3 regions of the Microbacterium luteolum genome follow, and region 2 is predicted to be linked to each of the others. Evidence: riboswitches for the same ligand, from Rfam matches in the RefSeq annotation. Region 2 holds a riboswitch; each other region holds the start of a gene.

Region 1 (10,536 bases), 720 kb from region 2:
CGTCAATAGGGCTGAGGGCCTCGATGTCCAGATCGTGAACGTTCTGATGAACGACACCACCGCCACCAAGCGGCAAGGCGTCAGACGACTCAACAACCACGGCCCGCTGCCCGTATTCAGGGACAAGAATGTTGTGGTGATAAGTACGGCACGTATCGAGGTCGTAGTCGTTCGCCCACGCGTGTCGAAGGTCGACCCCGGCAACGGCATCGGCCGCCCGGCGCGCGCCCATCGCCATCCCGCCGGGCCCACTGAACAGTTCGCCCATGCGGAACTGATGCTCGGACAAAATTGCTCCTCTGAATCTGATGTGCTTTCAGCAGCCTACCGCGAAACCGCGGCGCCAGCAGCGCGACAGCCTCCAACGCTCGCATTCGCAGATTAGTTCGAGCCTCTGACATGGCCGCCGCAGGCGCGCTACCGGTTACCTCAAGGCACCTCGTGGTGAGCACCGGACGTGTCTGATTGCAAGTTGCCGGTCATCCGGCACTCGTCTCACCCCCGACCTAGGCCGGAGCCGTACCCACCGCTAGGTTCGAGGGATGGCCCGGATCCTGAAGCTCATCCAAGGCGACCGCGAAGTCAAACCACCACAGTCAGAAGTGGATGCGTACGTGCAACTGGTCCACGACACGGATGGATCGCTGCTCGTTTATCTCTACAACTACAAAGAGGGCGGCCCCGCTCCGGGGGACAGCCCGACGCAGAGCATGCATTTCGATCTCAATGCTGCTCGAGCGTTCAAAAGAGTGCTGGAGGAAGCCTTCGGCCCGCTCTAGGCCGATACCTACAAGTCAGGCTCTTTCGCAAATCGCTCCCCCGAGCTAACCTGCTGCGCCACCCGCCGCAACGCCAACAACAACGGCTCCACCAACACCGACCCCAACACCACATACCGCACCGCTGCCTCCGCAGACTCCTCCGGCACCCCCGCGATCTCGGCATCCGCGATCCGCCGCATGCTCGCGAGGTACTCCGCCATCGCGGCATCCGGCACGACGAACCCCGCGTTGTCCAGCCCCTGCAGCGCACGCGCAACCGCGCTCAGCACCGCTGGATCGCACATCCCCGGCTTCCATCCGAGTCCTTCGACGAGCCGCTCGGCCTCCGTCAGATCCAGCGCTTCATCCACCGGCGGAGTGATCGCCCCATGCGCGGCACCCAGCAGCAGGTGCGGACTCTCCGGCGGATCATCCAGCGCCGCCAGAACCCGCCGCGTCTCGGCGATGCTCACCCCCGCATCGAGCAGCGCGCGGATCACCCGCAGCCGCTCCACATGCTTCTCGCCGTAGGCGGCCTGGGTCGGCGCAGTGCGCTCTCCCTCGGGCAGCAGCCCCTCGCGCAGGTAGTACTTGATCGTCGGCACGGTCACGCCCGTCTGGGCTGACAGTTCGGAAATTCTCATGGCCACCTCTTGACTTCGATAGTAGCGCTATCCATTATAGATAGTGAAGCTATCCAATCAGGAGGAGTCATCATGTCGAAAGTCATCACGGGCCGCATGACCCACCGCCACGAGGGCGAGCTCGTCGTGTTCCACATCGGGATGCAGATCAACCGCTGGTGGCGACCCGACCTGTGGCTGCCGACCTTCTTCGCCATGCCGCCGATGCTGCGCGAACTCTCCACCGACCCCGACTCGGGCATGCTCGGATACCAACTGCTGTTCGGATCCGGCGGACCCTACGTCGTGCAGTACTGGTCGTCGGTCGACAAGCTCTACGCCTACGCGTCCAGCCCGTCGCAGGAGCACCGACCCGCCTGGACCCGCTTCAACAAGATGGCGCGCAAGGCTCCGGGAGCGGTCGGCATCTGGCACGAGACCTTCCTCGTCGACCGCGCCGAGAGCGTGTACGTGTCGACGAAACCGATGGGGCTGCCGAAGGCGACGGAGATGGTCGAGGTCGGCAAGCGGCACGACCGGGCGCAGGCGCGGTTCGCGGAGGGGCGGACGGTGCCTGGCCAGGCGCAGTCCCCGGAGATCTTGAGCGAACCGCGCCTCCCCTAGACTTCCTTCCAACCACAGGGGAGTCCCGGCAGGGGCTGAGAGGGCGCTGACGCAGCGCCGACCCTCACACCTGATGCGGGTCATGCCGCCGTAGGAATTCGAGTCATATGTCGCGCCTCTTCACCGAACCCGAGACGTCCTCCCGAGCACGAAAGGCCGTTCGCGGCGGATTGCTCGGCAACTTCGTCGACCAGGTCGATATCTTCCTGCCGGTGATCGCGCTCGCCCCGGCGGCCGCGGTCGTGCTCGGTCCCGACCCGGCTCAGACTGGCCTGATCTTCGTCGCCACCCTGTTCGGACGCCCGCTCGGAGCCGCCATCTTCGGAAGCCTCGCCGACCGCTACGGCCGCACGAGCACCACCAAGATCGCGATCGCCGGCATCGCGATCACAACGCTCTTGATCGCCCTGATCCCGAACCACGACGTCGGTGGTGAAGCAACCCTCTGGGCGTTCGTCGCCCTCCGTTTCGTCGGCGGCATCTTTCTCGGCGGCGAATACTCCGCGGCGATCCCGCTCGCCATGGAATGGTCTGCCCCACGCCAGCGCGGCCTGCTCAGCGGCGGCATCATGGCCATGTCCCCCCTCGCGAACTCATTCATCGCCGCGCTCACTCTGACGCTCCTGCAGGTGCTCGGAGCCGACGACTACGCGATGTGGGGATGGCGGATGCCGTTCATCGCCGGCGCCCTGCTCGCGGTGGCGATGCTCGGCTACTACTCCGTCGGGGTCCACGACTCCCCGGTCTCGACGAGCGTCCCCCACCGCACCCGACCTCTGGCCGACATTCTGGTCGGACCGTTCCGCCGCCAGCTCTGGCAGGTGTTCACGCTGATGACCGGCCTCTGGCTGTTCACGCAGATGGCGATCCCCGTGCTCACCGGCCTGTTGAGCAAAGCACCCCAGATCGGCCCGACCACCGTGCCGCTCATCATGCTGGTCGCCACCCTCGTCTCGGCTGCGGCGATGATCGCCAGCGGTGCAATCTCGCAGCGGATCGGACGGCGCCGCTTCTTCGTCGCCTTCGGAGGCCTCGCGATCATCGCCGCTCCGCTGGCCCTCATGTGGGCGATGTCCTCGCAAGGCGCTGGCGCTGTGCTGGCCGTCACCGTTGTGCAGCTCGTCACCGTGTCGGCCTACGGCCCGGTCGGCGCCTATCTCGCCGAGCGCTTTCCCGTTTCCGTGCGATCGAGCGGATACGGGGTCGGCTACTCGCTCTCCATGGTGATCCCGGCGCTCTACCCGTTCTGGCTGCCCGGATTGCAGAGCACGCTCGGCGCGGGCACTGCGGTGGCCGTCGTGCTCGCCGCGGCGTCTTCGCTGCTCATCATCGGCGCGCTCCTCGGCCCCGAACCCGACCGCGCTGCGCCGTTGGAGTGAAGGGCGCTTGGGATGGGGCCGCGAGAGCGCGCAAGGCTCCGGGAGCGGTCGGCATCTGGCACGTCACCTCTTCGATCTGGCGATGGTGATCCAGTCTCGAACGATGCCACCTGGCACCGCTGTTCGCGGTAAGTCGACCGCGATAGGCCCTCTTTCGATCTCATAATCTGCGCTCTCGAGCAGTTCAACGCACCCCGCGAAGGACAGATAGACCTTGTGCACTCGGTCGTCTGCGTAGGTGAGATGCACGTTCGCTCGTTCATCGAGGGCAGCCCGGGTCCACCCGGGCCACGGGTCGGTGCCGGCGGCGGTCCATTGAGTAGCGACGAAGCCGCCGGCACGCAGCATGTCTCGAACTCGATTCAGTTGAGCCGCGGTCCTGCCGAGGTCACCATGTACCAGGACCCGCGAGATCACGACGCCATCGAAATGCTCTTGGTCCGAGAAAACATCCTCGAAACTTCCGAGGAAGGCGCGGTTCGCCACCCCCGGATGCTCTGCTGTGAGTCGATCCATGGCAACCCTCGACAACTCGCAACCAACGACATCGAGGCCGGCGGCAATAAGTGGCAGAAAGTTCCGGCCATCTCCGATGCCCACATAGAGAATTCGTTCCCCAGGGTGAGCGATTTCGAGCACTCTGTCGACAATCGGCAAGGAGGGGCGCGGGGGCCCGTTGTGGATGGTGTACTCCCAGTCCCAACGGTCACGTGCGTGCGAATCAGTCATCATCGAACCACCCTCGGCGGCTGACCCTGGACGCGCGCAGTCCGGCGATGACGATGCCGCAGCCGACCGCGACACCGAGACCCCATGCGCTGGGGCCGACTATGGCACCGAATATCGAGGGCCCCACGACATTCTGCAGTTGTCCGCCGAGATTCATCGCGCTCATGTCGGTGGTGAGCGCGTCACGTCGGCTCAGTTTCACCATGTAGACGGCCAGGGCAGCTGAGTGGAGGATCTCAGCGAGAATCTGAAACAGGATGAGAGCGACCAGTGCGATCATCCCCATCGCGTTCGCCGTCATCGGCAGTGTTGTGGACAAGAGCAGCACGGAGGTGCCGAGGATGATTCCGGATGTCGCCCATGCGATGGCGTGGCGAGCGCCGACCGTCACCCAGATATTGACCTTCTCTTGAATGAGCGCGACAACGGCGGCGTTCACGATGAAGGCGACCGGGACCACCCAGGCGAAGTCTTCCCAATGAGTGACGACCAGCAAGGGAAGGTAGACATTGAGGAGCGTTCGGTGGAAGGAGAACACGAAGTTCTCCCACGTGATGTTCAGTCGTCTCGGTGAACCGAACGCCATCTTGATCGAGCTCCAGGATGCCAATGCAGATGGTCGCACGCGCGCGTCCGATACGTCTCGGCTGCGCAGAGCAGAACGGTAGACGACGATGACAGCGACGAAAGACGCTGAGTTCACGACGAGGACGAGGGCGAGCGGCCAGCCGAGAAACATCGTGAGACCGCTGAATCCTGCACCGAACGCATATCCCACGTTGGCAGGCAACGCCATCCGACCGAAGAGGCGGACAGCCTCGTCGTTCTGGAGGGGTGCAGCGATGATGCTGCGAGTGAGCGAGGCCGCAGAGCGGTCGACGGCACCGAAGACTGCGGAGTACACAAGGAATGCAGTGTCGCCGCTCACGAGAATCCACCCGAGCATTCCGGCGGCACGCATCCCGTAGGAGATGGTGAAGACGCGCAGCGGTCCGAGCCGATCGGCGAGGTGGGCGACGGGAACTGAAGCGAGCGCGCCGGTCACCGCGGAAAGGGTGAGGCCGATCCCGACGGATACCGGGCTCACGCCGCCCTGGGTCGCGAAGAAGATGGCCGCGGCGCTGACGAATGCCCCGGTTCCTACTGCATCCACCCCGGTGCCGATGAGAGCAGCGCGGTGCACCGTTCTCGCCGTGACAGTCATCCGCCGCATGCCGGGCACTCGGCCCGTTTCTCGATCGGAATGCGGATGAAGTCGTTCTGGAAGTTCGAGAAGGACATGAGATATCCGCGGGCGAGATCGCCCTTGTCGAGGATGATCTTGAGTACTTCATTCGCGCCCATGACTCCGGAAAGACCGGTGGCGATCCCCCACACAGGAACAGGTCCTCTGCGACTCTCGGGCAGGTCCGGATACACACATTGGAGACAGGGGTCTTCCTCGCTCACCATCGTGAACACGTAGCCGTATCCGAACTGGGCGCTGACGTGAACCATCGGCGTGCGGTTGCGGAGAGCGAACGCATTGCAGAGGAGGCGCTGCTCCGGCCCGTCTCCGCCTTCGAGTAGGACGGAGTAGCCTCCGAGGATCTCGTCGATGTTGTCGGGCGTGACCTTGTCGGTCGAATAGGAGACCTCGATGGACGGGTTCAGTTCCCGCAACTCTTCCGCCGCGGCTTCTGCTTTCAACCTGCCGATGTCGTGTGTGCGGTAGAGAATCTGACGGTTGAGGTTGCTGAGTTCGATGTCGTCGAAATCGATGATGTGAAGGCGTCCTACACCTGCGGCAGCCAAGTAGTAGAGCAGAGGAGATTTCACACCGCCGGCGCCCACCGTGACCACGCTGGCCTCGGACAGGAGCTCTTGCCCGGCATCTCCGATCTGGGGCATCAACAGCTGGCGGTTGTATCTCGTGTCCTGAAACTTCATGCTTTCTTCCCGCTGAGAATGTACGACGGTCATGGCCGGAAGGGTGCGGTGGCCGAGCACCGAGCCCAGCAACCGCACCCTTGGCTACTTCTTTCAGCCGTCACACGGAGCGACGACGCACACCATCACGCGTGAACTGTCGTCGACCTGATCGTCAGGCCGGGCGACTTTGCCGTCGACGAGAATGCGCGCATAGCTGTTCACCTGCTTGGTCTCCGCATTGATGAACGCCCGTTCGATCCGGCTATCCAGTTCACCGAGGTCGCGGAAGATGTCTTCCACAGAGAACGGTGTCTGCCGTTCGATCTCGAACGTGCTGCGATCCAGACATGCTTCGGCGACTCCCCGCAGTTCGATCTGCATGGTGATGCTCCTTTCATCGGATGGATGGACTCGCGCCGACGCCCAACACGGCGACGGTGCTTCGAATGACGACGACTCGTTGTCACCATCACACGAAGAGTCCATATGGATGACGAAATCACACATATGACTACACTGCAATATTCTGGAGAGGCACCATAGGAGGCCTCTTCGTCGTGCTCGAATCTCATATCGCAGATCACCGGCACGATCTCCTCCTGCACCCGCTCACGCAGCCCGGTCTCAGTGGTCGTCACGACCGTCCTCGCCTGCTCCGGCACGAACCCCTCGCGCATCCCGGCCGACGTCCCGAGCACGGCATCCGCCATCGCCTGCGGCATCCCCGCAGCCCAACCAGCACGGCCGCGAGACCCGACGCACCGTCGAGCCCGACCGGCACGATCTCGCGCGCGTCTGCGACGCGTCTGCGACGCGTTTAAGGCGTAGCAGCACCTGCAGCGTTTCGTCTCCTCGCTTCGCTCGTCGCTCAACGACCAGGCCCACTACTGCGGGATGTTCGCGACAATAGGTCCATGTCCCTCCGCACGAACCTGCAATCGCCAGCCACTCGCTGGCCGACGATCGCGGTCCTGATCGCGTCAGGGGTCTCGATGCTGCTTGTCATCGCCACGCTTCTGTCCGTTCCGGCGATGCTCGTCGGCGCAGCCGTCCCATTCGTCGCGTGGATGCCGTACCTGTACGGGGTCGCGATCGGCGCTACCGTGTTGTCGACCCTTGTGCTTCAGCGGCGTTCGAGCAGGAACGTCTGAGAAATGCCGATTCAGGAGAGATCATGACCAAGGCCGTCGACACTGAGCAGTCCTGGTTCCGGACCATCACCCGACCGGCCTCACGGATGATCTTTACGGTTCTCACGCTCGTCGCATTCTTCGCCGGCATCGCGCTCGGCGTGGCCCTCCCGGAACATCAGCTCTGGTTCCAGGTGCCCGCCGTCCTGATTCTGATGACCTGGTTCATCGTCATGACGCTGCACTACCGTCGAGCACGGGCGCCGCGCGCGTAATAGAGTCGTCCCCATGTCGAGTCCTGAGTCAGACAGGTCAGGGGCTGCCGGTCACACCGCCAGCCCCCGGATCCGCTGAACCCGACGCCCGCTGTCTGTGCGGGCGCCGATCTGTCGTCCCCGGGCGATGGCCGTGGTGACCAAGAAGCTCCATTTCTTGATCTTTCACCTCGGAGTACTCGATGCCTTTCTCTCTCTATCTGCTTGCCCTGGCGGTCTTCGTCATGGGCACCTCGGAATTCATGCTCGCGGGACTGCTGCCCGCCATCGCGAGCGACCTCGACGTCTCGGTCGGCACGGCCGGCCTGCTGACCTCGGCCTTCGCCGTCGGCATGGTCGTCGGTGCACCACTCATGGCAGCCTTCGCCCGCCGCTGGCCGCCACGGCTCACGCTGATCGCCTGCCTGCTGATCTTCGCCGGATGCCACGTCGTCGGAGCCCTCACCCCGACGTTCTCGATCCTGCTGCTCACGCGGATCCTGAGCGCTCTCGCGAACGCGGGATTCCTCGCCGTCGCGCTGACCACGGCCACATCGCTCGTCCCCGCCGACCGGAAGGGGCGCGCTCTGGCGGTCCTACTCTCGGGCACGACCATCGCCACCGTCGCCGGCGTCCCCGCGGGCGCGCTGTTCGGCACCGCGCTCGGATGGCGGTCGACCTTCTGGGCGATCGCCATCCTCTGCCTGCCGGCGGCGCTCGGGGTGCTGCGCGGCATCCCGGCACGAGCGGGGCGTGACGCACCATCATCGCTTCGGCAGGAGCTGCGCGAGCTGACCTCGCCGCGCCTCCTCCTCGCGATGACTCTCGGAGCCCTCGTCAACGGCGGCACTTTCGCGGCGTTCACCTTCCTGGCCCCGGTCGTCACCGACGTCGCCCACCTGGATGCCGGATGGATCTCGGTCGCGCTGGTGCTGTTCGGTGTCGGATCGTTCCTTGGCGTGACCATTGCGGGACGACTGTCGGACCGGCATCCGGGTCTCGTGCTCGGCATCGGCGGACCGCTGCTGCTTGCCGGCTGGGTCGCGATGGCCCTGGTCGCATCGCACCCGGTGCCGCTGCTCGCCCTGGTGTTCCTTCAGGGGATGCTGTCGTTCGGTGTGGGCAGCACGCTCATCGCACGGGTGCTCTACGCGGCATCCGGTGCTCCGACGATGGGCGGGTCGTACGCGACGGCCGCGCTGAATGTGGGGGCGGCAGTCGGGCCGGTGCTCGGCGGATTCGCGCTGGCGACCGGCGCGGGGCTGCTCGGGCCGGTCTGGGTCGCGGCCGGGCTGACAGGTTCCGCACTCGTCGTCGCGTTGCTGTCACGACGCGTGCACGACCGCCGACCGAAAGCCTGAGAGGATCACACAGTGAGCGCCACCGTGACGATCCCAAGAGGGACCACCGTCATCGTCGACGACGGCAGCCACCACGACCTCATCCCCGGCACCTGCCCGGTCCATGCCACCAACGCGTCCGGACAGCCGGTCCCGGCCGGCGATCGTCCTCACTTCCTCGAGGTCGATCTGCCGACCGCCGGCACGACCGGCATCGGCGTGATCCTCGTCCGCATCCCCGCATACGAAGACGTGTTCCCTGTGCAGACCGTCAGCGGCACCGTGGAGTTCACGATCAACAGGTCGGGGACGCACTGAAAGCACGCGCCACGAATTACGACAACCCACTACCCTCGCACCATGCCTCATGATCGTCCGCGCGCCTGGATCTTCGACGTTGACGGCACTCTTGCGCTCATCGGCGACCGCTCGCCGTACGACATGCGCAAGGTCTCGATCGACACGCCGAATCATCCGGTCGTGCTCGCAGCCCAGGCCTTCGCCGCACACCCCGACGTCGACGAACTCATCGTCGTCTCGGGCCGCGACGAGACAGCGCGGCGTGCGACCGAAGCCTGGCTGACATTCAACGACGTCCCTTTCGATCGGCTTCTTCTCCGCCGCACCGGAGACACGCGCCCCGACCACATCGTCAAGGCCGAGATCTACGACTCCCGCATCGCGCCTCGCTTCACCGTCATCGGCGTCGTCGACGATCGCCGCAGCGTGGTGAAGATGTGGCGGTCTCGCGGACTGGTGTGCTTCCAGGTCGCCGAGGGCAACTTCTAGCACGGCTGGAAAGGCGTTTCGTGCGAGGCAACCGCTCACGGTCGCCGCAGGTCAATCGATTCGCTTCTGCACTCCCGCATCCGCGCCGTATCGCTCCGCGAACGCGCGAAGATCTCGTTGAGCTCGGCGACGCTGAACCACGCCCATCGCCGCGCCGATCAGCACGACGAGCACAAGTGCAGCACGGATGAGGTCGGGCCCGCCGATGATGAGAAACACCACCCAGAACACGGCGAGGACCGACGAGATGACGATCTGATACGTCGCCCAGGATCTGCGCCGCTGCAGCTCCATCCGCTGCTGGATCAGTGACAGCGTCGGCTCGTCTGCAGACTCAGTCATGGGCAGAGCCTAGCGTCGGAGCGGAGCCGACGTTTCGTCTCCTCGCTGCGCTCGTCGCTCAACGACCGGGAGGGTGCTCAACGACTGGGAGCCGCGATCCCCCGCAGCAGCACCGCCACAGTCGCCTCGACCCGCGCCTCGTCCAACGGACGACCCAGCAGCGCGGCGTAGCTCGCCATCGCGACGAACTGGTCCGCGATCGCGGCGGCATCGGCATCCGCCCGCACATCGCCGGCGTCGACAGCCAGCGCCATCCGCCCCGACACCCACTCGCGGATCGGCGCGGCGAGCTTCTCGTTCAGTGCGAGCCCGAGCTCGGGATCGGATGCCGTGATCACGATCAGCGCTCGCGCGATCGCGACGCCGTCGGCATCCGCCAGCGACGCGCTCATCTCGGAGAACCAGGCGCGCAGATCGGCGGCGAGGTCCGCGGTGAACGGCACGGCGACATCCGCGCCGGGCAACCCGCCTTCGAGCAGTGCTTCACCGAGGATCGCGGCCTTCGACGGCCACCACCGGTAGATGGTCTGCTTCGAGACGCCCGCGGCATCCGCCAGCCCCTCGATCGTCACCGCCTCGTACGCGTGGCTCGACAGCGCAGCGCGCATCGCGTCGAGCACCGACTGGCGGGCTTTCTCACTGCGGGGACGAGGC
Region 2 (10,536 bases):
CAGGAGTTCGTCGACGACGGCATCCGTCCGCGTCTGCGTCCACCCGAGCGCACGTGGTCCGACGGCGAGCTCGTCGCGCAGGGTCTGCGCGAGGAACTGATGCTCGGGCTCCTGGAACACCATGCCGATGCGGGTGAGCAGCTCGCGCGAGGTCCAGCGGATGGGACGGACCCCGCGTCGCCCGGCGAGTTCGGGAGCGGCGCGCACCTCGCCGTCGTGCTCGGGGATGAGACCGGCGAGGGTGAGCGCGAGCGTCGACTTGCCCGCGCCGTTCGGTCCGGTGATCACGGTCGCGTTCGCGCGCGGAACATGGAGCTCGAGCCCTGCCTGCACCACCACGCCGGGTTCCCTGGCGACCGCGAGCCCGGATGCCGAGAGCGCGTCGGATGTCGTCACGTGCTGCAGCACGGGAAGGTCGATGCCGCGGTCGGGCACCCACACTCCGGCGTCGGCGAGCGCGGCTCCGTGATCGGCGAACACCTGATGCGGCGGGCCGTCCGCGAGCAGGCCCCCGTCGGCTGCGAGCACGATCACCCGTGACATCAGGTCGACCCAGACAGGGGTGCGGTGCTCGACCACGATCAGCGTCGCGCCGGTCGTGGCGACAGCGCGCTCGACGCTCGCCCGCACCTCGTGCACCCCCTCGGGGTCGAGGTTCGCGGTGGGTTCATCGAGCAGGAGGAGTCCGGGGCGCATGGCCAGCACGCCGGCCAGCACGAGCCGCTGCTTCTGCCCGCCCGACAGCGCCTTCGTCGCGCGGTGGAGCGGAACATCGAGGCCCACGGCATCCATCGCCTCGGCGACCCGGCCGGGGATCTCGGATGCCGCGACACCGAGGTTCTCGCAGCCGAAGGCGATGTCGTCGCCCACTTTGGACAGCACGATTCCGGCGTCCGGATCCTGGAGCACCAGGCCGACCTGTCCGCGCCGCGATTCGGGAGCGGCCCCGTCGATGAGCAGGGAACCGTTGCGCTCGCCTTCGTCGGCATCTCCGAGCACGCCGGCGAGTCCGGCGAGCAGCGTGGACTTCCCGGCACCCGAGGCACCGAGGAGGAGCACGCGCTCGCCCGACTCGATCGTGAAGCTCACGTCGGTGACCGCCGGACGCTTACGACCGGCATAGCGCCACCCCCAGCCCGCGGCCTGCACGCGGGCCGGGGCGGCGACACTCACGCTCAGACCTCGCGCACGTGCTCTCGCCCGACGGCGAAGCGGCTCAAGGCACCGGTCACCGCCAGAGCGCGCACGAGGAGCCAGCCGAGCACACCCGCGAGGATCGCTCCCGATACGACGACGCTGACCAGGTAGATCGTGTTGAACTCGAACGACTTCAGGATGTTCGGCGAGCTGCCGTAGAAGAGCTCGAACACCCATGCGGCGGCGGCCGCACCCATGCCGGCGAGCGCGGCGACGACGATACCGAAGCGACGGTAGAAGAACAGGGCGAAGATGATCTCCGCGCCGAGCCCCTGGACGAGTCCGGAGAGGACGGTGGAGATGCCCCAGACATTGCCGATCAGCATCGAGACGATCGCGGCGACGAGCTCGACGACCAGGGCGGCACCGGGCTTGCGGATCACGAGTCCGCCGACGACTCCGCCGAGCAGCCAGATGCCGACGGCGATGCCGCCGAGGCCCGGTGTCAGGGCGTCAGCCGCACCGAACCAGGCGTAGCCGATCGTGTTCCAGCCCCAGAAGACCAGGCCGATCGCGACGCCGAGGACGGCGGCCACGACGATGTCGACGACGCGCCAGCGGTAGAGGCCTGCGGCGGGTGTCTGACCCTGCGTCTTCGTGGACGCGGATGTGGACGTGGACGTACTCATCTGAACTCCTCCCTGCGCTGGCATGACCCAGATCAGGTTCGACGGTCGAAGCGCGATTCGCTCCCTCTCAGCCCGGCTCGCCGGACTCCCGTGGTTGTGCTGACGATCCTACCGCGTCCCGACACTCTGTTTCCTCGGGGGCGCTCCGCCGCGATCGCCGCCGGGATTAGGTACCGTAAACGAGTGACCCCTTCTGATCCCGCCGACGAGGCGACGGGCGTCCTGGGCGATGGCGTCCCCACGGACGCATCCCCCGACGCCGATCGCGCCGCGTTCCCGTTCGGGACGGATGCCGCCACGCGCACGCCGGACCAGGCCTCGGCCTTCGCGACCGACGCCCTGTTCGCCGGGGACGCTCCGCCGCCGTCGTCGACGCACACCTCGCCCCTTGCGGCCTCTGCCGTCGCGGTCGATGCCCTGTTCACCGCGGATGCGTCGCGTCCGCGGACCAGCTCCACCGAGGCCGCCGCCGAGGTCGCACCCACCGAAACCGCACCCGCCGAGACCGTCGCGGCCGCCGAGGTCACGGCCGCCGAGACCGTCGCACTCACCGAAACCGCACCCGCCGAGACCGTCGCGGCCGACAGCGCTGTCGCTGTTGCGGAACCGCCCCTCTTCAAGCCGCGCGTCGATGCGCCGACGACGACGCTCCCTGCCGAGACCGCGACAGTGCCGGAGCCTCCCGCGCAGTGGGCCGATGAGGCTGCCACCGCCACGGCCCTGACCTGGGTCGACAGCTCCGCCGTCGCGCAGCACACGACCGTGGCGACGCTCGACGAGGACGCCGAGGACGAGCAGGCGGACGGGCTGCTGCGGGACGCCAACCTGCGGCCTGCCATCGCGCGTCCGGGACTGCTGGTGCCGCTGGGAGTCCTCGCCGGGCTGATTGCCGCATATGCGGGAACGACGCTGCTCTGGCCGCTGCACGAGGTTCCTCCCACGGTGCAGGCGATCGAGTTCGACACCATCCCGGCCCCGGCAGCGACTCTCACCTGGCCGGCGCAGGGCAGCGCGGCCGTCGGCGTCGCCGGTGTGAGCTCCGCCGCTTCCACTCCCGATGCTGCGAGCATCGCGAGCATCACGAAGGTCGTCACCAGTCTGATGGTGCTGGATCGGATGCCGCTCGCCGTGGGCGAGCAGGGTCCGGAGTTCTCCTTCGACAGCGACGACGAGGACGAGTACTGGGAGTACCGCAGCTCGGATCAGTCGGCCCTGGATGTGCCGGTCGACGGCGTGCTGACCGAGTATCAGATGCTGCAGGGCACGCTGATGGGCTCCGCGAACAACTACATCGACCGCCTCGCCTCCGAGATCTGGGGATCGGACGAGCAGTTCGCGAATGCCGCGGCCGTGTGGTTGCGTGAGCGCGGGCTCGGCGGCATCACCGTGGTCACGCCCTCGGGTTTCGACGAGGGCAATGTGGCGACCCCTGATGCCCTGCTCAAGCTCGGCGAGTGGGCGATGAAGAACCCCGTCTTCGCGGAGATCGTCGGCACGCCGTCGGTCGACCTGCCGGGTGCCGGCACGGTGATCAACACGAACGGGATGCTCGTCGACCCCGGTGTCGTGGGCATCAAGACCGGATCGCTGGTCGGTTGGAACCTGCTGACGGCGAAGGAGCTGGCGATCGGCGACACCACCGTGCATCTGTACGCCGCGGTGCTGAATCAAGCCGACGACGAGCAGCGCCTCGCCGCGACGCGCGCGCTCTTCGCCGAGACCGAGGCCGCGCTGCAGACTCAGGCACCGGCGGTCGAGAAGGGCACGGTCGTCGGAGAGGTGACCACGCTCTGGGGCGAGAAGGTCGAGGTCGTCACCGACGATGACGCCCACGTCGTGCTCTGGAACGGGGCGCTCTCGACAGCGACCGCGGAATTCGACCTGGGCGACGAGCGCGAGGACAACGGCACCGTGGGAACACTGACCACATCGGGCCCCGTCGACTCCGTCACGACGCCGCTCGTGCTCGCGGAGGACATCGAGGGACCGAGTCCCTGGTGGCGGCTGACGCACCCGCTCCAACTGCTCGGCATCCACTCGGACAAGCCCTGAGCGGCCCTCCCGTCCTGACCTGCTTGTCACAGCACGACGCCCCACCCCGGAAGATCGGGATGGGGCGTCGTGCTGTGCGGGTGGTCAGGCTCGGCGACCGGAGCCGTCGGCACCGTCCTCCATCAGACGCTGAGCGGCCGCGGCCTCCGCGGTCGGCGACTGCGCTCCGACCGACGCACCGGACTCGGCGTCATCCGCCTCAGCCTGAGCGCTGTCGTCGGCGTCGCCCGTGACGACGACCGGGGTCGTCCCGGTGAGGGCGTCTTCGGCGTCGATGTCGGTCGCCGCCTGCTCGAACTGCGACTGGTACAGCCGCCAGTAGGCGCCCTGAGCCGTGATGAGCTCGTCGTGCGTGCCCTTCTCCACGATGTCACCGTGCTCCATCACGAGGATGAGATCGGCGTCGCGGATGGTCGAAAGGCGGTGCGCGATCACGAACGACGTGCGTCCCTGTCGGAGAGCGGCCATCGCGTGCTGCAGCAGCAGCTCGGTGCGGGTGTCGACAGCTGACGTCGCCTCATCGAGGATGAGGATCGACGGCTGCGCGACGAATGCCCGGGCGATGGTGATGAGCTGGCGCTCACCCGCCGAGACGTTCGACGCATCCTCGTCGAGGACCGTGTCGTATCCCTCGGGGAGGGCGTGCACGAACCGGTCGACGTACGTCGCCTTCGCGGCCTCGAGAACCTCGTCGTCGGTCGCGGTGGAGCGACCGTAGCGGATGTTCTCTCGGATGCTGCCGGCGAACAGCCACGGGTCCTGCAGCACCATGCCGGTGCGGGAGCGCAGGTCGTCGCGGGTGATCTCGGCGATGTCCTGACCGTCGAGCATGATCCGGCCGCCGCTGAGCTCGTAGAACCGCATGATCAGGTTGACCAGCGTGGTCTTGCCCGCGCCGGTCGGTCCGACGATCGCGACGGTCTGCCCCGGCTCCACGCGGAAGGACAGGTCCTGGATGAGCGGGCGCTCCGGCGTGTAGGAGAACGCGACGTTCTCGAACTCGATGACGCCCTTGCCGTCGACGAGCTCGGGAGCATCCGCGTCGTCCGCCTCCTGCTCGTCGGCGTCCAGCAGCTGGAAGACGCGCTCGGCCGACGCGGTGCCGGACTGCACGACTGCGGCCATGCCGCCCAGTTCGGACAGCGGCTGCGTGAACTGCTGCGAGTACTGGATGAAGGCCTGCACGTCGCCGAGACGGAGCTGACCGTTCGCGACCATCAGACCTCCGAGCACCGCGATGCCCACGTAGCTGAGGCTGCCGACGAACATCATCGCCGGCATGATGATGCCGGAGAGGAACTGCGCCTTGAAGCTCGCCTGGAACAGCTCCTCGTTCTCGTCCTTGAACTTCTCCAGCGCATCGTTCTCGCGCCCGAACACCTTGACGAGGGCGTGCCCCGAGAAGGCCTCCTCGACGCGGGCGTTCAGTCGTCCGACCTTGCGCCACTGGGAGCCGAAGGCCTTCTGCGAACGCGGACCGATGACGCCGAAGATCACGGCCATCAACGGCAGCGTGATGAGGGCGACGAGCGCCAGCTGCCAGGAGATCGAGAACATCATGACGAGCACGCCGACCACGGTCAGCACCGACGTCAGGGCTCCGGAGAGCGACTGCTGCATCGTCTGCGTGATGTTGTCGATGTCGTTCGTGACGCGAGAGATCAGCTCACCGCGCTGCACCTTGTCGAAGTACGACAGCGGCAGACGGTTGATCTTCGCCTCGACCGATTCCCGGAGGCGCCACATGGTGCGGACCATGATCACGTTGATGACGTAGCCCTGGATCCAGGTCAGGAATGCCGCCGCGACGTAGATCGCGAGGACAGCGGCGATGATCCACCGCAGCGCCTCGAAGTCGACGCCCTGGCCGACCGTGAAGTCGCCGAGCGCTCCGACCTGGTTGGCGAAGTCGTCCTGACCCGCGCTGCGCAGCGCTTCGACGACGACGTCCTGCGACGTGCCGGCCGGGAACCCGGGGAAGTCGCCGTTGGGCTGCCCGAGCTGGATGGAGATGAACCCCTTGTAGACGAGGTTCGTCGCCTCGCCGAGCACCTTGGGTGCGGCGACCGTGAGGACGACGCCGATCGCGCCGAGGATCGACACGAAGACGAACCAGATGGCCGAGGGCTTGAGGAGCCCGATCATGCGCGTGAAGCTCGCGCCGAAGTTGTCGGCCTTGCCCGGTGCGACGCTGTCCCAGTCGCCCGAGTTCTGGCGCGCCTGCTCGGCGAGCTCGGCCTCGTACTTCTCTTCCTCGGTCAGTCCGACCTCGGCGACGGCGGCAGCCGCCTTGCCGCGGCCTCTGCGAGCCTGGGTCCCTGATCTTGTCGAAGTGTCGTTCTGCTGCTCGCTCATGCGTCCACCCCCAGCTGCGATTCGACGATCTCTCGATAGGTCTCGCTCGTCTCGAGCAGTTCCTCGTGCGTTCCGACGCCGACCATGGTGCCGCCTTCGAGGACGACGATGCGGTCGGCATCCGTGATCGAGGAGACGCGCTGCGCGACCACGATCTTCGTGACGTGCGGCAGCTCCCGCCAGAGCGCCTGCCTCAACCTCGCGTCGGTCGTCAGATCGAGAGCCGAGAACGAGTCGTCGAAGACGAGGACCTTCGGCTGGTGCACGATCGCGCGGGCGATCGCGAGCCGCTGGCGCTGTCCGCCGGACACGTTCGTGCCGCCCTGTGCGATGCGCGACTCGAGTCCGTCGGGCATCTCCTCGACGAAGTCGCGGCCCTGCGCGATCTCGAGCGCGTGCCAGAGCTCTTCGTCTGTCGCCTCCTCGCGCCCGTAGCGCAGGTTCGAGGCGACGGTGCCGGTGAAGAGGAACGGACGCTGCGGCACGAGGCCGATGCTGTCCCAGAGCGCTTCGACATCGGCGTCGCGCACATCCGTGCCGCCGACGTGCACGGCTCCTCCGGAGACGTCGAAGAGACGCGGGATCAGCGAGACGAGGGTCGTCTTGCCCGATCCGGTCGATCCGACGATCGCGACCGTCTCACCGGGCTGCGCACCGAAGCTGATGCCCTTGAGCACCGGGGCGTCCGCACCGGGGTACGTGAACTCGACGTCGTCGAACGCTACGGCACCGGGTGCGGGGAAGGCGGTGACGCCGTTCTCCGGACGGACCATGGTGGACTCCGAGTCGAGCACCTCGCCGATGCGCTCGGCCGAGACCGCGGCGCGCGGGATCATCATCGCCATGAAGCTGGCCATGATGACGCCGCCCATGATCTGGCCGATGTACTGCATGAAGGCGAACAGCGTGCCGACCTGCACCGTGCCGTTGTTGACCTCGATGCCGCCGAACCAGATGACCGAGACGACGGTGACGTTGAGGATCAGCATGAACAGCGGGAACAGCAGCACGAATAGCGAGCCGACCTTGCGGCCGACGACCATGATGTCGGTGTTGGCGCCGCGGAAGCGCTCCTCCTCGATGCCCTCGCGCACGAAGGCCCGCACGACGCGCACGCCGGTGAGCTGCTCGCGCATGATGCGGTTGACGTTGTCGAGCTTGCCCTGGTAACTGCGGAACAGCGGCACCATGCGCCCGATGACCAGAGCCGCGAGGATCAGGAGGGCGGGCACCGAGACGGCGATGAGCCAGCTGAGGCCGACGTTGGTCTGGACGGCGAAGATGATGCCGCCGATCGCGAGCAGAGGCGCGGTGACGAGCATGGTCGCGCCCATCATCGCGAGCATCTGTACCTGCTGCACGTCGTTCGTGTTGCGCGTGATGAGGGAGCCGGCGCCGAACACGGAGACCTCGCGCTCGGAGAAGCCGCTGACCTTGCCGAACACGTCGGCGCGGATGTCGCGACCGGCGCCCATCGCGGCGCGGGCGGCGAAGTAGGTGGCGGTGACCGAGGCGATGATCTGGCCCAGCGAGACGGCGAGCATGAACAGGCCGGTGTTCCAGATGTAGCCGGTGTCTCCCTGCGCGACGCCCTTGTCGATGATGTCGGCGTTCAGGCGCGGGAGGTAGAGGGTCGCGGCGGCGCTGGCGAGCTGGAACACCAGCACGCCGAGCAGGAGCCACCTATAGCGAGACAGATAGCGGACGAGGATTTTTCCCAGCACAGGCGGACTTTCTAGGAAGGATGGAGCGGCAGGTTTCTCGGCAGACGGATGCCGACCGACAACCGGCCACAAGACAGAGTGCCACGAACCGCGGACATTCGTATCCCCCTTTGGGAGGACCTTCGCTGACAGCGAACCGCCTCCGAGCGGGGTCGCGATTTCTGAACACGGGCGAACAACGCTCGAGTTGTATTCGCGCGGATGGAGACGGTCTCCTCGCGAGGATGGAGACTCAGAAGAGCGGATGCTCCGGCGCGTAGTCGCGCGCGCCGGCGCCGGCATCCGGTTCCAGCTCGGCCAGCGTCGGCGGCTGCCACTTCGGATCGCGGTCCTTGTCCACGAGCTGCGCGCGGATGCCCTCGACGAGATCCGGATGCTCGTTCACGAACCACAGCACGCGGCGGTACTCGCCTTCCAGCGCCGCACGCAGGTTCGGGAAGCCCCGCGCTTCGCGCACGGCGTCGAGCGTGACGACGAGCGCGGTCGGTGCGAGCTCTTCCAGGAGGTCGGCCGTGGCGGCGGCATCCGTCGTTCCCTGTCTCCGCAGGCGCTCGACGATCTCGACGACCGTCGGCGCGGAGAACGCCTCGTCGATCCATGTGCGCGATGCGGGGAGCTGCGACGGGTCCGGCGTCTCGTCGAACAGCAGCACGATCTCGCTGGGCCCCGTGGGGTCGGCGCGGTAGGCGAGCGCCTCGCGCAGGGCGTCGAGTCTCTCCGAGGGGACGAAGTGGTCGGCGAATCCGAGGAGCACGGCATCCGCCCCGTCCATCGTCGAACCGGTGAGGGCGAAGTACTCGCCTAAGCGGCCGGGCGCACGCCCGAGCAGCCAGGTGCCGCCGACATCGGGGGTGAATCCGATGCGCGTCTCGGGCATCGCCAGCTTCGAGCGCTCGGTGACGATGCGGATCGCGGCGTGACCGGCCAGGCCGATGCCCCCGCCCATGGTGATGCCGTCCGCGATCGCGACGACGGGCTTGGGGTATTCGGCGATCAGCGCGTTCAGCGCATACTCGGCGCGGAAGAACTCGGCGGTCCGCTCGGCCTGGCCGGAGACGATCTGACCGTGCAGGGCGCGCACGTCCCCGCCCGCGCACATCCCGCGCTCCCCCGCTCCGTCGATCAGGACGATCTGCACGTCGGTGTCGTCGATCCAGGCGGTGAGGGCCTGCGTGAGCAGCTCGATCATGCCGAGGTCGAGCGCGTTGATCGCCTCGGGGCGGTTGAGGGTGAGCCGGCCGAGCGCTCCTTCCTTGCTCATGAGGACGCGGGGCGCAGTGATGGTGTCGGTCACGCGTGCCAGGCTACTCCGTCGGCGCGGGGTCCCAATCCGCACGAAATACGCGATCCGGGCGCTTTTCCGGCAGGATAGGGGGAACTGTTCATTGCAACGAGAGGTCGCGGATGCCCGACGGACAGGTGCTCGAGTTCACGAATGTGACGAAGCGCTTCAATGAGGTGACCGCTGTCTCCGATTTCTCGGCACGAGTCGAGCCCGGCGCCGTCACCGCCTTCCTCGGTCCGAACGGGGCGGGCAAGACCACCACTCTTCGCATCCTGCTCGGTCAGATCCGAGCCACTTCCGGTACCGCCACCATCGGCGGGACCGCCTACGCAGAGCTGCGCCAGCCGCTGCGCATCATCGGCTCCGTGCTCGAGGAGACGGTCTACCGTCCGCGCCGGACCGCGAACCGGCAGCTGACCATCGCCGCGAAGGCGAACGGCATTCCGCTCGCGCGCGTCGGCGAGGTGCTCGCGATGGTGGGCCTCGAGGGCGAGGGCGATTCGCGCATCGGCGGATTCTCGCTCGGCATGCGCCAGCGGCTGAGCATCGCGAACGCCCTCCTCGGAGACCCCGGAGCCCTCGTGTTCGACGAGCCGGCGAACGGACTCGACCCCGAGGGCATCCGCTGGATGCGCCTGCTGATGCGACGCCTGGCCGACGAGGGCCGTACGGTCCTCGTGTCCTCGCACCTCCTCAGCGAGGTCGAGCAGATCGCCGACAACGTCCTCGTCCTGTCGAAGGGGCAGCTGGTGCTCGCCAGCGGCATCGAGACGCTCGCCGACCCGAAGGGCGGCTCGGTGGTCGTGGATGCCGTGGACCGCGCCGCGCTCACGGCCGCTCTGTCGACCGCAGGATTCGACGTCGAGGTGCTGCGCTCCGGACTCAACGTGCGCGGCGGAGACGCCGGAACCGTCGGCGCCGTCGCGGCTGCCGCCGGAATCGCATTGAGCACGCTCGTCCAGCGCGGTCCCACTCTGGAGGACGTGTTCATCGCGCACGTCCGCGGCGGTCGGCCCACACTGCGTGCCGCGGGTGCTGCGTCGCAGCCCGTCACGGCGGAGAGCGCTGACGCACCCGCTGCAGGTTTCGCGGCGGGAGCCGTCGCCGCGGGAGTCGTCGGTGTCGTGGGTGCCGCTGCTCTCGACGATGCACCCGAGACGGCGGTGGCCGAGGTAGAGGCTGCTGAGGTTTCGGCCGCGGAGCGCGCGATCGAGGACGTCGCCGTCGAGGACATCACGGTCGCGGACAGTGCCGTCGAGGACAGCGCCGTTGGAGACATCGCTGTTGACGACAG
Region 3 (10,536 bases), on a different contig from region 2:
TCAGCGACTGACCGGGATGGTCGAGGTCCGGAGCGATGCTCGAGACCACCGGCACCCGTCCGGCCGCGAGGTGATCGAGAACCGGGGTCGGGTCGACCTCGACGACATCGCCGACGCGGCCGAGATCGACCTCGAGCCCGTCGATGACGACACCGCGGCGGCGACCGCCGAAGAGCCCGGCGTCCTCACCGCTGAGTCCGGTCGCGATCGGCCCGTGGGAATTGATCTTCGAGACCAGCTGCGGATTGACCTGCCCGGTGAGCACCATGCGCACGACGCTGATCGCCTCGGTGTTGGTGACGCGGTAGCCGCCCTTGAACTCGCTCGGGATCTCGAGCCGCTGCAGCATGTCGGAGATCTGGGGTCCGCCGCCGTGCACGACCACCGGCTGCACTCCGACGTTGCGGAGATACGCGATGTCCTGCGCGAACGCGTCCTGCAACTCGTCCGAGACCATGGCGTTGCCGCCGTACTTGATCACCACGATCTGATCGCGGAACTTCTTGAGCCACGGCAGCGACTCGATCAGGGTGGTCGCCTTCTGCGCGGCGACTTCGGCGGGCGTGTCCTGGATGTCGGTCATGAGGCGTAGGCGCTGTTCTCGTGCACGTAATCGTGGGTGAGGTCGTTGGTGAGGATCGTCGCCGTGTCGTCTCCCGACTTCAGGTCGATCACGAGGTGCGTGGCGCGCGGAGTCAGGTCGACCTCCTCGCGTGGCCGGTCCGGGCCGCCCTCGGTGCACACCCGGACGCCGTTCATCCAGACGTCGACGTCGTAGGGGTCGAACCGGGCTCCCGTGGTGCCGATCGCGGCGAGCACGCGGCCCCAGTTGGGGTCGTTGCCGAAGATCGCCGCCTTGAACAGGTTGTTGCGGGCGACGGAGCGGCCGACCTCGACGGCGTCCTGCTCGGATGCCGCGTGCTGCACCTCGATCGTGATGTCGTGGCTCGCGCCCTCGGCATCGCCCTGCAGCTTCACGGCGAGCTCCTGCGAGAGCTCGGTCAGCGCCGCGGCGAAGTCGTCGAGGTCGGGGGCGATCCCCGATGCGCCGTTGGCGAGCAGCGTGACCTGGTCGTTGGTCGACATGCAGCCGTCCGAGTCGAGCCGGTCGAAGGTCCGCCCGGTCGCGCGACGCAGGGCCGCATCGGCGTCGAGCGGCTCGATGACCGCGTCGGTCGTGATCACCACGAGCATCGTCGCGAGCCCCGGAGCCAGCATCCCGGCTCCCTTCGCCATGCCGCCGATCGTCCAGCCGTCCCGGGAGACGACCGCCGTCTTCGACACGGAGTCGGTGGTCATGATCGCCTCGGCCGCGGCCTGTCCCCCGTCGGCGCTGAGCTCGGCGATCGCCTGCGCGGTGCCGTCGAGCACCTTGCCGCGGAACACCTCGTCGCCGACGCCGATCAGGCCGGTCGAGCAGATCAGGACGTCGCCGGCGCTGACGCCGAGGAGTTCGGCGGCCTTCTCGGCGGTCTGGTGCGTGGTCTGAAACCCGAATGCTCCGGTGAAGCAGTTCGCCCCGCCCGAGTTCAGCACCACGGCTTCGACGACGCGGTCCGCGACCGCCTGCTGCGACCAGATGATCGGGTTCGCCTTGGCGCGGTTGCTCGTGAAGACGGCAGCCCCGACCTTGCGCGGTCCGCGGTTGACGACGACGGCGACGTCGGGCTTGCCGGTGGACTTGAGTCCGGCGGCGACACCGGCCGCCTCGAATCCTGCGGGGGCGGTGACACTCATGGTGCGACTCCGTTGACTGAGAGGGCGCGGCCTTCGGGGAGACCGAGCGCGAGGTTCATGGACTGGATGGCGGCGCCAGCCGTGCCCTTGACGAGGTTGTCGACCGCGGTGACGACGGTCACCCGGTTGGCGGCGCGGTCGATCGCGAGGCCGATCAGGGCGGTGTTGGCTCCGAGCACGTCGGCGGTGCGCGGGAAGCGCCCCTCGGGAAGCAGCTGCACGAACGTCTCGTCGCCGTAGGCGCTCGCCCAGGCGTCGCGGATCTGCGCGTCGGTGGCCCCTTCGACGATCGGCGCGGTCGAGGTGGCGAGGATGCCGCGGGACATCGGCACCAGCACGGGGGTGAACGAGATGCGGATGTCGTCTCCCTGGTGCCCTGAGCCTGTCGAAGGGATCGCCGCCGCGAGCGCCTGGCGGATCTCGGGGATGTGCCGGTGCGTGCCGCCGACCGCGTAGGGGTTGGCGGTGCCGAGGATCTCGCTGGCGAGCAGGTTGCTCTTGAGGCTCTTGCCTGCGCCCGACGGCCCGACCGCGAGGACCGAGACGATGTCGGACGGGTCGATGACCCCGGCAGCGATCCCCGGCGCGAGACTGAGGCTCACGGTGGAGGCGTTGCACCCGGGAGCCGCGATACGGCTCGCTCCGCGCAGGTGTTCGCGCTGCTTCACGCCGTCGACCAGCAGCTCCGGCACGCCGTAGGTCCAGGCGTCGTGGAACGTACCGCCGTAGAAGGCATCCCAGGCGGACTGCGAGGTGAGCCGATGGTCGGCGCCCGCGTCGATCACGAGCGGCACATCGCCGAGCGCATCGGTGTACTGGCCCGACTGCCCGTGCGGGAGCGCGAGGAACACGATGTCGTGTCCGGCCAGGATCTGTGGCGTCGTGTCCTGCAGGGTGAGGTGGGCGAGCGAACGCAGGTGCGGCTGGTGGTCGATGAGGGGCTGGCCGGCGTTCGAATGAGCCGTCACGGTGCGGATCTCGATGTCGGGATGATCGGCCAGGAGGCGCAGAATCTCGCCGCCTGCGTAGCCGGATGCGCCGGAGACGGCGACGGTATACGTCATGCTTCTACCTTAACGGTCGGGCCCTCGAGGAATCGGGGACCATGGGCGGGGCCGGAGCGGCGACACCGGCACTCGACCGCCGCGCGTGCGCAGGCAGGATCCGGGGTCGCCTAGAGTCGGCGGCCGCCGCGGCGTCGGAGCACGACGATGACGCTCGGAACGAGCGTGATCGAAGCGAGGACGGCCGAAGACATGTCGCGACAGTAGCGCGGGCAGCGCGGCATCCGCAAATCCACGCCGTCACACGACCGGATGACCCTCCAGCGGCGCGGCGAAGAAGGCCAGCTCGTGTGCGCTCGACACCTCGAAGGCTCGCAGCATCCGTCCCCTCTTCTCGGGCTCCGCTGCCGCCGCCGCGGTCGCGACGAACTCGATCGCCCGACGTGTCGCCTCTTCGAACGCGGCGTCGGCGTACGTCGCGAGCCAGGAGGCGTACGGATGCCGCGGGTCGCGCGCGTACGCGCCGAACTCTCCCGCGTGGAGGCGCCGACCGAGGTCCGTGTACAACCAGAAGCACGGGAGGACAGCGGCGATGAGCTCTTCATAGTCGCCGCCGAACGCGACCGAGCGCAGATGGTCGAGGTAGGCCGTGGTCGCGGGGGCCGGCCTCGCCGAGAACGTCGCCGCGCCCACGCCCTGCGAGGGCGTCAGCCACGCGGCGTGCAGTTCGAGCTCTCCGACGATGGAGCCGTGCGCGGAGTTCGCCCAGAACGCCTGCTCCTCGGAGGTGGACGCCAGGCGGGCGGCCTCAGCCAGGACGCGGGCATAGTCGCGCAGATACAGCGCGTCCTGCGCGAGATAGAACAGGAAGGGCTCCCGAGCCAGCGTCCCGTCCGCGAGCGCGCGGATGAACGGCAGCTCGTCGATCGCCGTACGGGTCGCGGAGATCTGCCGCCACCAGTCCGCCTCGACCACTGCGGCTGTCGGGCGAGTGTCCAGTCCTCCGCGCGCCCAGAGGCCGGCGAAGTGGCTGATCGGGCCCTGCCCTCGCCCGACGCGCAACGCCTCGCCTTCGCGCAGCGACTCGCGGAGCCAGGCGCGCGCACCGGCCACGGCCGTCGGCGCGTCCTCTCCCTTCGCGAGCCGGGTGGCGAGCGCGGACGACAGGGAGCAGCCCGTGCCGTGGGTGTTCCGCGTGGTGATGCGGGCGCCGGCGAACTCCTGTCGCCGCCCTCGCGGCGCGTCGATCAGCGCGTCCGGGGCCTCGTCCCCCGGCAGGTGCCCGCCCTTGACGAGTACCATCGCTCCGACGTCGGCTGACAGTTCCTCGGCTGCGGCGAGCGCGTCCGGCCAATCGGTCGGGACCCGGCCGGCCAGCACGGCGAGCTCGGCGAGGTTCGGCGTGATGAGGTCTGCGTGACGGAGAAGTCGTCGCAGCTCCCCCTCCGCCTCCGGATCGAGCAGGCGGTCTCCCGAGGTCGCGACCATGACCGGGTCGAGCACGACGACGGGCGGCCGCACGACGTCGAGCCAGGCAACCACCGTGCGGATGACCTCGGCGTCGGCCAGCATCCCGATCTTCACCGCGTCGAGCGTGATGTCATCCGACACCGCCTCCAGCTGCGCCTGCAGGAAGTCGGTCGGCGGCACGTGCACGCCGCGGACGCCCTCGGTGTTCTGCGCGGTCAGGGCGGTGATCACGGCCATGCCGTAGCCGCCGTTGGCGGCGATCGACTTGAGGTCGGCCTGTATCCCCGCCCCTCCCGACGGATCACTGCCGGCGATGCTGAGGATGCGCGGGGCGGCGCCGGCGTGCCAGCGTCGCCGGAACTGCGCCGCCTCCCGACGCGGGTCGTCGGCCGCGCACAACGCCGACACCACAGCCAGGCCGGCCGCGCCCGCCTCACGCAGAGCCTCGGTGTCGTCGATGCCGACGCCGCCGATCGCCACGCACGGCAGCGGACTCGCGGCGGCGAACGCCCGGAAGCCCTCGATGCCCAGAGCCGGCGGGTGGTCCGGTTTCGTGAGCGTGGGACGGATGACCCCGACGCCGAGGTGGTCGACGGTGCCGGGCGGCAGCGCGAGCACGGCCTCGAGGTGCGCCGGGCTGTTCGCCGTCAGCCCGATGACCGCATCGGGGCCGAGAGCCTCACGGGCGCGGAGCACCGAGGCATCCCCCTGTCCGAGATGCACGCCGTCCACCCGCGCCCCGCGTTCCCGGGCCGCGATCGCGGCGTCCAGACGATCGTTCACGACGAGCAGAGCACGACCGTCTATCGCGTGGGAGAGATCGACCAGCTGGTCGACGATCTCGGCGTCGGTCGCGGCCTTGTCACGCAGCTGCACGATGCGCACGCCTCCGTCGACCGCCTGACGCACCGTCTCGACGACACCGCGTGCGCCGCAGAGCGCGGGGTCCGTGACGAGATAGAGCGAGAGATCGGCGTTCACAGCGCGCCGCTCTCGACACGGGCGCCGGCGGCGAGATCGGCCGCGCTCACCGCGGAGAGGGCATCGAGCAGGGCGACGGCGAAGCTGCCCGGCCCCGTCGACCGGAGCGCGGCCTGCTCCGCCGCGATCGTGTAGACGAGGCTGGCCGAGGCGACGGCGGTGAACGCGTCGACACCCGCACGCCTGGCCGCTCCGAGGAACGCGGCCATCACCGCGCCGAGCGCGCAGCCTCCGCCCGTGACGCGGGTGAGCAGCTCATCGCCGTTCGCGATGCGCAGCACGCGCTGCCCGTCGGTGATCAGATCGACAGGACCGGAGACGGCGACCACACTCCCGAAACGCGCCGCGAGCGACAGAGCCGCATCGGCTGCGGCATCCGTGCTGTCCGTCGCATCCACGCCGCGGCCGCCCGCGCTGAGGCCCGCGAGCGCGAGGATCTCCGAGGCGTTGCCGCGGATCGCGGTGGGACGCTGTGCGACGAGCTCCTGCGCGAGGGCGGTGCGCACGGGCAGCGCGCCGATGGCGACCGGGTCGAGCACCCAGGGTGTGCCTGCTGCCGAGGCCCCGGCGACCGCCTCGACACTCGCCGCACGCTGCTCGGGCGTCGGGGTGCCGAGGTTGATCAGCAGGCCGGAGGCGACCCCGGCGAACATCCCGGACTCTCCGACGATGTCGACCATGGCCGGTGCCGCCCCCACGGCGAGCAGCACGTTCGCCGTGAAGCCGGTGACGACGGCGTTGGTGATGCAGTGCGTCAACGGCGGAGCCTCGCGCAGCACCCCCAGCAGCGTCCCGGCCGAAGCCGCGAGGTCGATGGTGGATTCCGGACGCAGACGATCGCTCATGGGCGACATCCCTTCGCTAGTACGAACTAGATCAGGTTCGACGGGTCTGTTCTCAGCCGCGGATGCGGCACCCCGTGTCACTGCTCGAAGTCTAGCGACCGAGCTCGGCCAGCAGCGCGCGCTCCTCCGTCCTGGTGAGCCCGGCGCGGCGGATGCGGTCGATCCCGCGAGTCCGCTCGTCGGCGACCACATCCGCGATGGTCTCGGCGAGCGGGCGGAGCGTGCCACCGGTCGCGTGGAACCTCGCGTTCGAACGAGTCATGAACCCGGTCGCCTCCGCCGGGAGCCAGAGCGGCAGAGAGCGCTCCCCCATCCAGTACTCGACGCTCTGCGCGAGCAGCCACTCCTCGGTGGCGATCACGGTATCTCCCGTGTGTCCGGATGCCGCGCGCACGGACTCCAGCACGTAACCGAGCGGGTTCGCGTCGCCGATCGTGTTGACGGAACCGCTCCCGGTCGCGGCGACCACGTACGCGGCGAGGTCGTCGACGTCGATCACCTGCACCGCGCGGCCATCGACCGCAGGCAGCAGCACCGGTTCATCGCCTGCTCTCGTGAACGCGGCCGCCCAGTATCCGAACCGGTCGCTCGGGTCGCCGGCGCCGACGATGAGTCCCGGCCGCACGACGAGCGCACGCTCGCCCAATGTCCCGACGGCATCTTCCGCCGCGGCCTTCTGCGCGCCGTACTCGTACTCGTCGCCCGGCCGGGCGGGCGGATGCCGGGGCGCGGACTCGTCCGCCCCGACCGTCTCGTCGTCGGCGTAGACCGACATCGACGAGACGTACGTCCAGCGTGCGGCGCGATCGCCGAGCGCGTCGACGGCGCCGGCGACATGCGCGGCCTTCGAGGAGATGTCGACCACGTGATCCCAGTCCCGCACGGTGAGCCGGGTGTAGACCTCCGGGTCATCGCGATCACCCTGTACGAGCTCCGCACCATCGGGCGCGGCCCGCTCACCGCGCGCGAGGCAGGTGACCGCCGCCCCGGCATCCAGCCATCGTCGGGCGATCCGCCCCGAGAGCCAGCCCGTCCCACCCAGGATCAGCACGTCCGTCATGGGTCCATGTCACCAGCATCCCGCTCCGGAGGGAAGGTCTCTCCGCTCAGAGCAGGGAGGTCATGTCACTCGGCGGCGCAGCTCCCCGAGTCCGGCGAGCTCCGGGATCGTCCACGAGGGATCCGGCCGCCAACCGAGCCACTCGGCGTCGAAGGGCCAGTCCGCCGCCTCGAACGAGGCGATCGCCGCGTCCGCGTGGCGTTCGATCTGCGCGGCCTGCTCGGGGCTGAGCCGCCCCTGTTCGATCGCCGCCGCCAGTTCGTCCTCGTCCTTGAGGTGGATCACGCCGTCGGGGTCGATCTCCACGTCGAGGATGTGATCCGACGAGTACGTGTCGTGGTCGGTGCGCAGATGCGCGTTCTCGAGGTTCACGTACCACCCCGCGAACGTCCACTCCGGTCCTGTCGTCTCGCTCCAGAACAGCCAGACCGACCACGGCAGGCCGGCGGGCGCGATGCGCAGCACGCCGTTGCCCCACCACTCCTCGACGATGCGGGTGCGCTCCTCCAGCCAGCGGCGCGCGAGGGGCACCGTGCGCACGCGCTGCCCGTCCGGAGCACCCTGCGACTCCTGCAGCGTGCCGGGTGCGAGCCAGGCGACCAGTCCGTTCTCGTCGTCGCGCACCACGCGCATCGGAGAGATGGTCGACGGCTCCCCCGGCTGCCAGCCCGGCTTGCGGTAATGCCAGTCGATCTGCGCACCCGGCGGAAGGAACGGGCCTTCCCCGAGAGGTCGCGCATCGTCAGGGGCGGCAGCCGGAGTGCCCTGGGGGAGGATGCTCATCCCGCCACGGTACTCCGGCGCCGCCGCTGTCCGGCGGAACCCGCGCTCAGTCGCGCAGCGCGGCGCCGAAGCGCTCGGCCGCGACCGCCACACCCGCGAGCTTGGCCTCGGTGGCCTCCGCCGCAGTGAGCGTGCGATCATCGGCGCGGAAGCGCAGCGCGAACGTCAGGCTCTTCGATCCGCCGGGTACGCCCTCGCCGCGATAGTCGTCGACGAGTCGCACCGATTCGAGCAGGGCGCCGGCACCCTCGACCAGAGCCGCGCGCAGGTCGCCTGCCGCGACATTCGCGGGGACGGTGAGCGAGACGTCCTGCGTCGCCGCCGTGAACGTCGAGAGCGACTCGGCGACGATGCGTCCGCCCGCAAGGGAGAGGATGCGATCGAGGTCGAGCTCGAGCACCGTCGCGCGCCCCGGCAGGTCGGCGTCCTCCGCCACAGCGGGGTGCAGCTCGCCCACGTAGCCGACGGTCTCGTCGGCGATGCGGAGAGAACCGGTGCGACCGGGGTGCAGAGCGGCGCGCTCGGCCTGGACGACATCGATCTCCACGCCGGCGGCGGCGGCGATCACGCGCACGGCGTCCAGCGCCTCGGCGAGTCCGGCCGGCTCGGCGGCCCGCCCGGGCTGACGCGGCGAGACGTTGCCGGTCAGGAGGGCTGCAACATGCCGGTGCTGCGGCGGGATCGAGGCGTTCAACTCCGCGAGCTTCTCGTCGGAGGGACGAGCACCGAGCGGCGGCACGTCGTCCGTGCCGTACTCGACGCCGGGCTCCGGGAGGAACACGACACCGGTCTCGAAGATCGCGATGTCGGTCAGGCCGCGCGCGATGTTGCGGTGCGCGGTCTGCAGCAGGCCGGGGATGAGCGACCGGCGCAGGAACGGCGACTGACCGTCGAGCGGATTCGCCAGGCGGATGCTGGGCAGGTGCTGTCCGGATGCCGAGCCGTGCAGGTCGTTCTGCGCCTCCGTCGTGAAGGGGAACGCCGGCGTCTCGACGAGACCGGCGGCCGCCAGCGCGTCGGCGACACGACGGCGACCCTGCTGATGCGCGGTGAGGCCTCGCCCCGAAGGCGGCGTCGGCAGCACCGAGGGGATGCGGTCGAGGCCGTGGATACGGGCGACCTCCTCGGCGAGCGTCCACTTGTCGGTGAGGTCGGGGCGCCAGGTCGGCGGGATGACGGTCCAGCCTCCCTGGGTGCCTGAGCCGGTCGAAGGGGACACCTCCGCGCCGATCGTCGTCAGGGCGCCGGTGATCTCGGCATCGGTGTAGTCGACGCCGATGAGCCCCTGCACGAATCCGGCGGGAAGCTCGATCTCCGAGACGAAGACCTCGGCGAACAGCGCGCCGCCCTCTTCCGTGAGCGTGCCGCCGGCGAGCTCGACCATGAGGTCGGCAGCCCGTCGCGCCGCGACGAACGGCACGAGCGGATCGACGCCGCGCTCGAAGCGCTTGGACGCCTCGCTGGGCAGCTTGTGCCGGCGGGCCGATCGAGCGATGGTCGTCGGGTCGAAGATCGCCGCCTCGATGAGCACGTTGCTCGTGGTCTCGCTCATCTCGGTCGTGCCGCCGCCCATGACGCCGGCGAGGCCGATCGGACCGGAGTCGTCTGTGATGAGGAGGTCTTCGACGTGGAGGGCGCGCTCAACGCCGTCGAGGGTCTTCATCTTCTCCCCCGGCGTCGCGCGGCGGACCGTGATGCCACCGGCGAGCTTGTCGAGGTCGTAGCCGTGCAGCGGCTGGCCGAGTTCGAGCATCACGTAGTTGGTGATGTCGATCAGCACTCCGAGCGAGCGCATGCCGGCGAGGCTGAGTCGCGCGATCATCCACGGCGGCGTCGGGCGCGAGGGATCGACACCGCGCACGACGCGCGTGACGAACTCGCTCGCACCGACGCGCCCGCGCACCGGCGCCTGGTCATCGACGATAGCCGTGTGTCCGGCGCCGGGCTGGAGCTCGGCGAAGTCGCGCTCGGCCGGGTCGCGGAAGTCCGCGCCGGTCGCGTGCGAGTACTCGCGGGCCACGCCGCGCAGCGAGAACGCGTAGCCGCGGTCGGGCGTCACGTTGATCTCGACGGCGACGTCATCGAGCCCGAGCAGCGCGATCGCGTCGGTGCCGACGGGCGCGTCGATGCCGAGGTCCGAGAGCACCAGGATGCCGTTGTGCTCGTCACCGAGGCCCAGCTCGCGCGCCGAGGCGATCATGCCGTCGGACACGTGCCCGTAGGTCTTGCGCGCCGCGATCGGGAACGGACCGGGCAGCACGGCGCCGGGGAGCGTCACGACGACCTTGTCACCCGCGACGAAGTTGTGCGCACCGCAGACGATGCCGCGGACGCCGCCGTTCGCCTCGCCCACGTCGACCTGGCACCAGTTGATCGTCTTGCCGTTCGACTGCGGTTCGGCCTCGAGCGAGACGACCTGCCCGACGACGACGGGACCGGAGATCTCGAAGCGGTGCACGTCCTCCTCTTCGAATCCGACGGTCACCAGGGCCTCGAGGACATCCTCCGGCGTGGCATCCGCTGCCAGATCGACGTACTCACGCAACCACGAAAGCGGGACGCGCATCACACCACCATCCCGTACTGCTCGCTGAAACGGACATCGCCCTCGGCCATGTCGCGCATGTCCTGCACATCGCTGCGGAACATCAGTCCT

Evidence for each region. Region 2 has a riboswitch for thiamine pyrophosphate ahead of ABD648_RS15030 (ECF transporter S component). Riboswitches for the same ligand answer to the same signal wherever they lie in the genome.
Region 1: it holds a riboswitch for thiamine pyrophosphate, as region 2 does, so the genes downstream of both, ABD648_RS11440 (MFS transporter) here and ABD648_RS15030 (ECF transporter S component) in region 2, are expected to answer to the same signal.
Region 3: it holds a riboswitch for thiamine pyrophosphate, as region 2 does, so the genes downstream of both, thiM (hydroxyethylthiazole kinase) here and ABD648_RS15030 (ECF transporter S component) in region 2, are expected to answer to the same signal.

The regions. Positions count from the first base shown of each region.
Region 1 is NZ_BAAAUN010000001.1:2,379,219-2,389,754, forward strand. Features, by position in the region: gene ABD648_RS11420 (DNA cytosine methyltransferase) at 1-268, opposite strand, end outside; gene ABD648_RS11425 (hypothetical protein) at 543-779, shown strand; gene ABD648_RS11430 (MerR family transcriptional regulator) at 788-1,405, opposite strand; gene ABD648_RS11435 (DUF4188 domain-containing protein) at 1,478-2,008, shown strand; TPP riboswitch at 2,015-2,122, shown strand; gene ABD648_RS11440 (MFS transporter) at 2,116-3,387, shown strand; gene ABD648_RS11445 (class I SAM-dependent methyltransferase) at 3,451-4,119, opposite strand; gene ABD648_RS11450 (MFS transporter) at 4,109-5,329, opposite strand; gene ABD648_RS11455 (HesA/MoeB/ThiF family protein) at 5,317-6,078, opposite strand; gene ABD648_RS11460 (ubiquitin family protein) at 6,139-6,408, opposite strand; gene ABD648_RS11465 (hypothetical protein) at 6,942-7,178, shown strand; gene ABD648_RS11470 (hypothetical protein) at 7,202-7,432, shown strand; gene ABD648_RS11475 (Cmx/CmrA family chloramphenicol efflux MFS transporter) at 7,615-8,772, shown strand; gene ABD648_RS11480 (hypothetical protein) at 8,785-9,069, shown strand; gene ABD648_RS11485 (phosphatase domain-containing protein) at 9,112-9,540, shown strand; gene ABD648_RS11490 (hypothetical protein) at 9,592-9,882, opposite strand; gene ABD648_RS11495 (TetR/AcrR family transcriptional regulator) at 9,960-10,536, opposite strand, start outside.
Region 2 is NZ_BAAAUN010000001.1:3,096,016-3,106,551, reverse strand. Features, by position in the region: gene ABD648_RS15035 (ABC transporter ATP-binding protein) at 1-1,173, opposite strand, end outside; gene ABD648_RS15030 (ECF transporter S component) at 1,176-1,826, opposite strand; TPP riboswitch at 1,817-1,928, opposite strand; gene ABD648_RS15025 (D-alanyl-D-alanine carboxypeptidase) at 2,010-3,878, shown strand; gene ABD648_RS15020 (ABC transporter ATP-binding protein) at 3,963-6,233, opposite strand; gene ABD648_RS15015 (ABC transporter ATP-binding protein) at 6,230-7,957, opposite strand; gene ABD648_RS15010 (enoyl-CoA hydratase/isomerase family protein) at 8,190-9,251, opposite strand; gene ABD648_RS15005 (ATP-binding cassette domain-containing protein) at 9,362-10,536, shown strand, end outside.
Region 3 is NZ_BAAAUN010000002.1:263,844-274,379, reverse strand. Features, by position in the region: gene argB (acetylglutamate kinase) at 1-583, opposite strand, end outside; gene argJ (bifunctional glutamate N-acetyltransferase/amino-acid acetyltransferase ArgJ) at 580-1,737, opposite strand; gene argC (N-acetyl-gamma-glutamyl-phosphate reductase) at 1,734-2,801, opposite strand; gene ABD648_RS20135 (bifunctional hydroxymethylpyrimidine kinase/phosphomethylpyrimidine kinase) at 3,042-5,192, opposite strand; gene thiM (hydroxyethylthiazole kinase) at 5,189-6,037, opposite strand; TPP riboswitch at 6,029-6,122, opposite strand; gene ABD648_RS20125 (NAD-dependent epimerase/dehydratase family protein) at 6,129-7,097, opposite strand; gene ABD648_RS20120 (ribonuclease FAU-1 family protein) at 7,158-7,880, opposite strand; gene pheT (phenylalanine--tRNA ligase subunit beta) at 7,927-10,446, opposite strand; gene pheS (phenylalanine--tRNA ligase subunit alpha) at 10,446-10,536, opposite strand, start outside.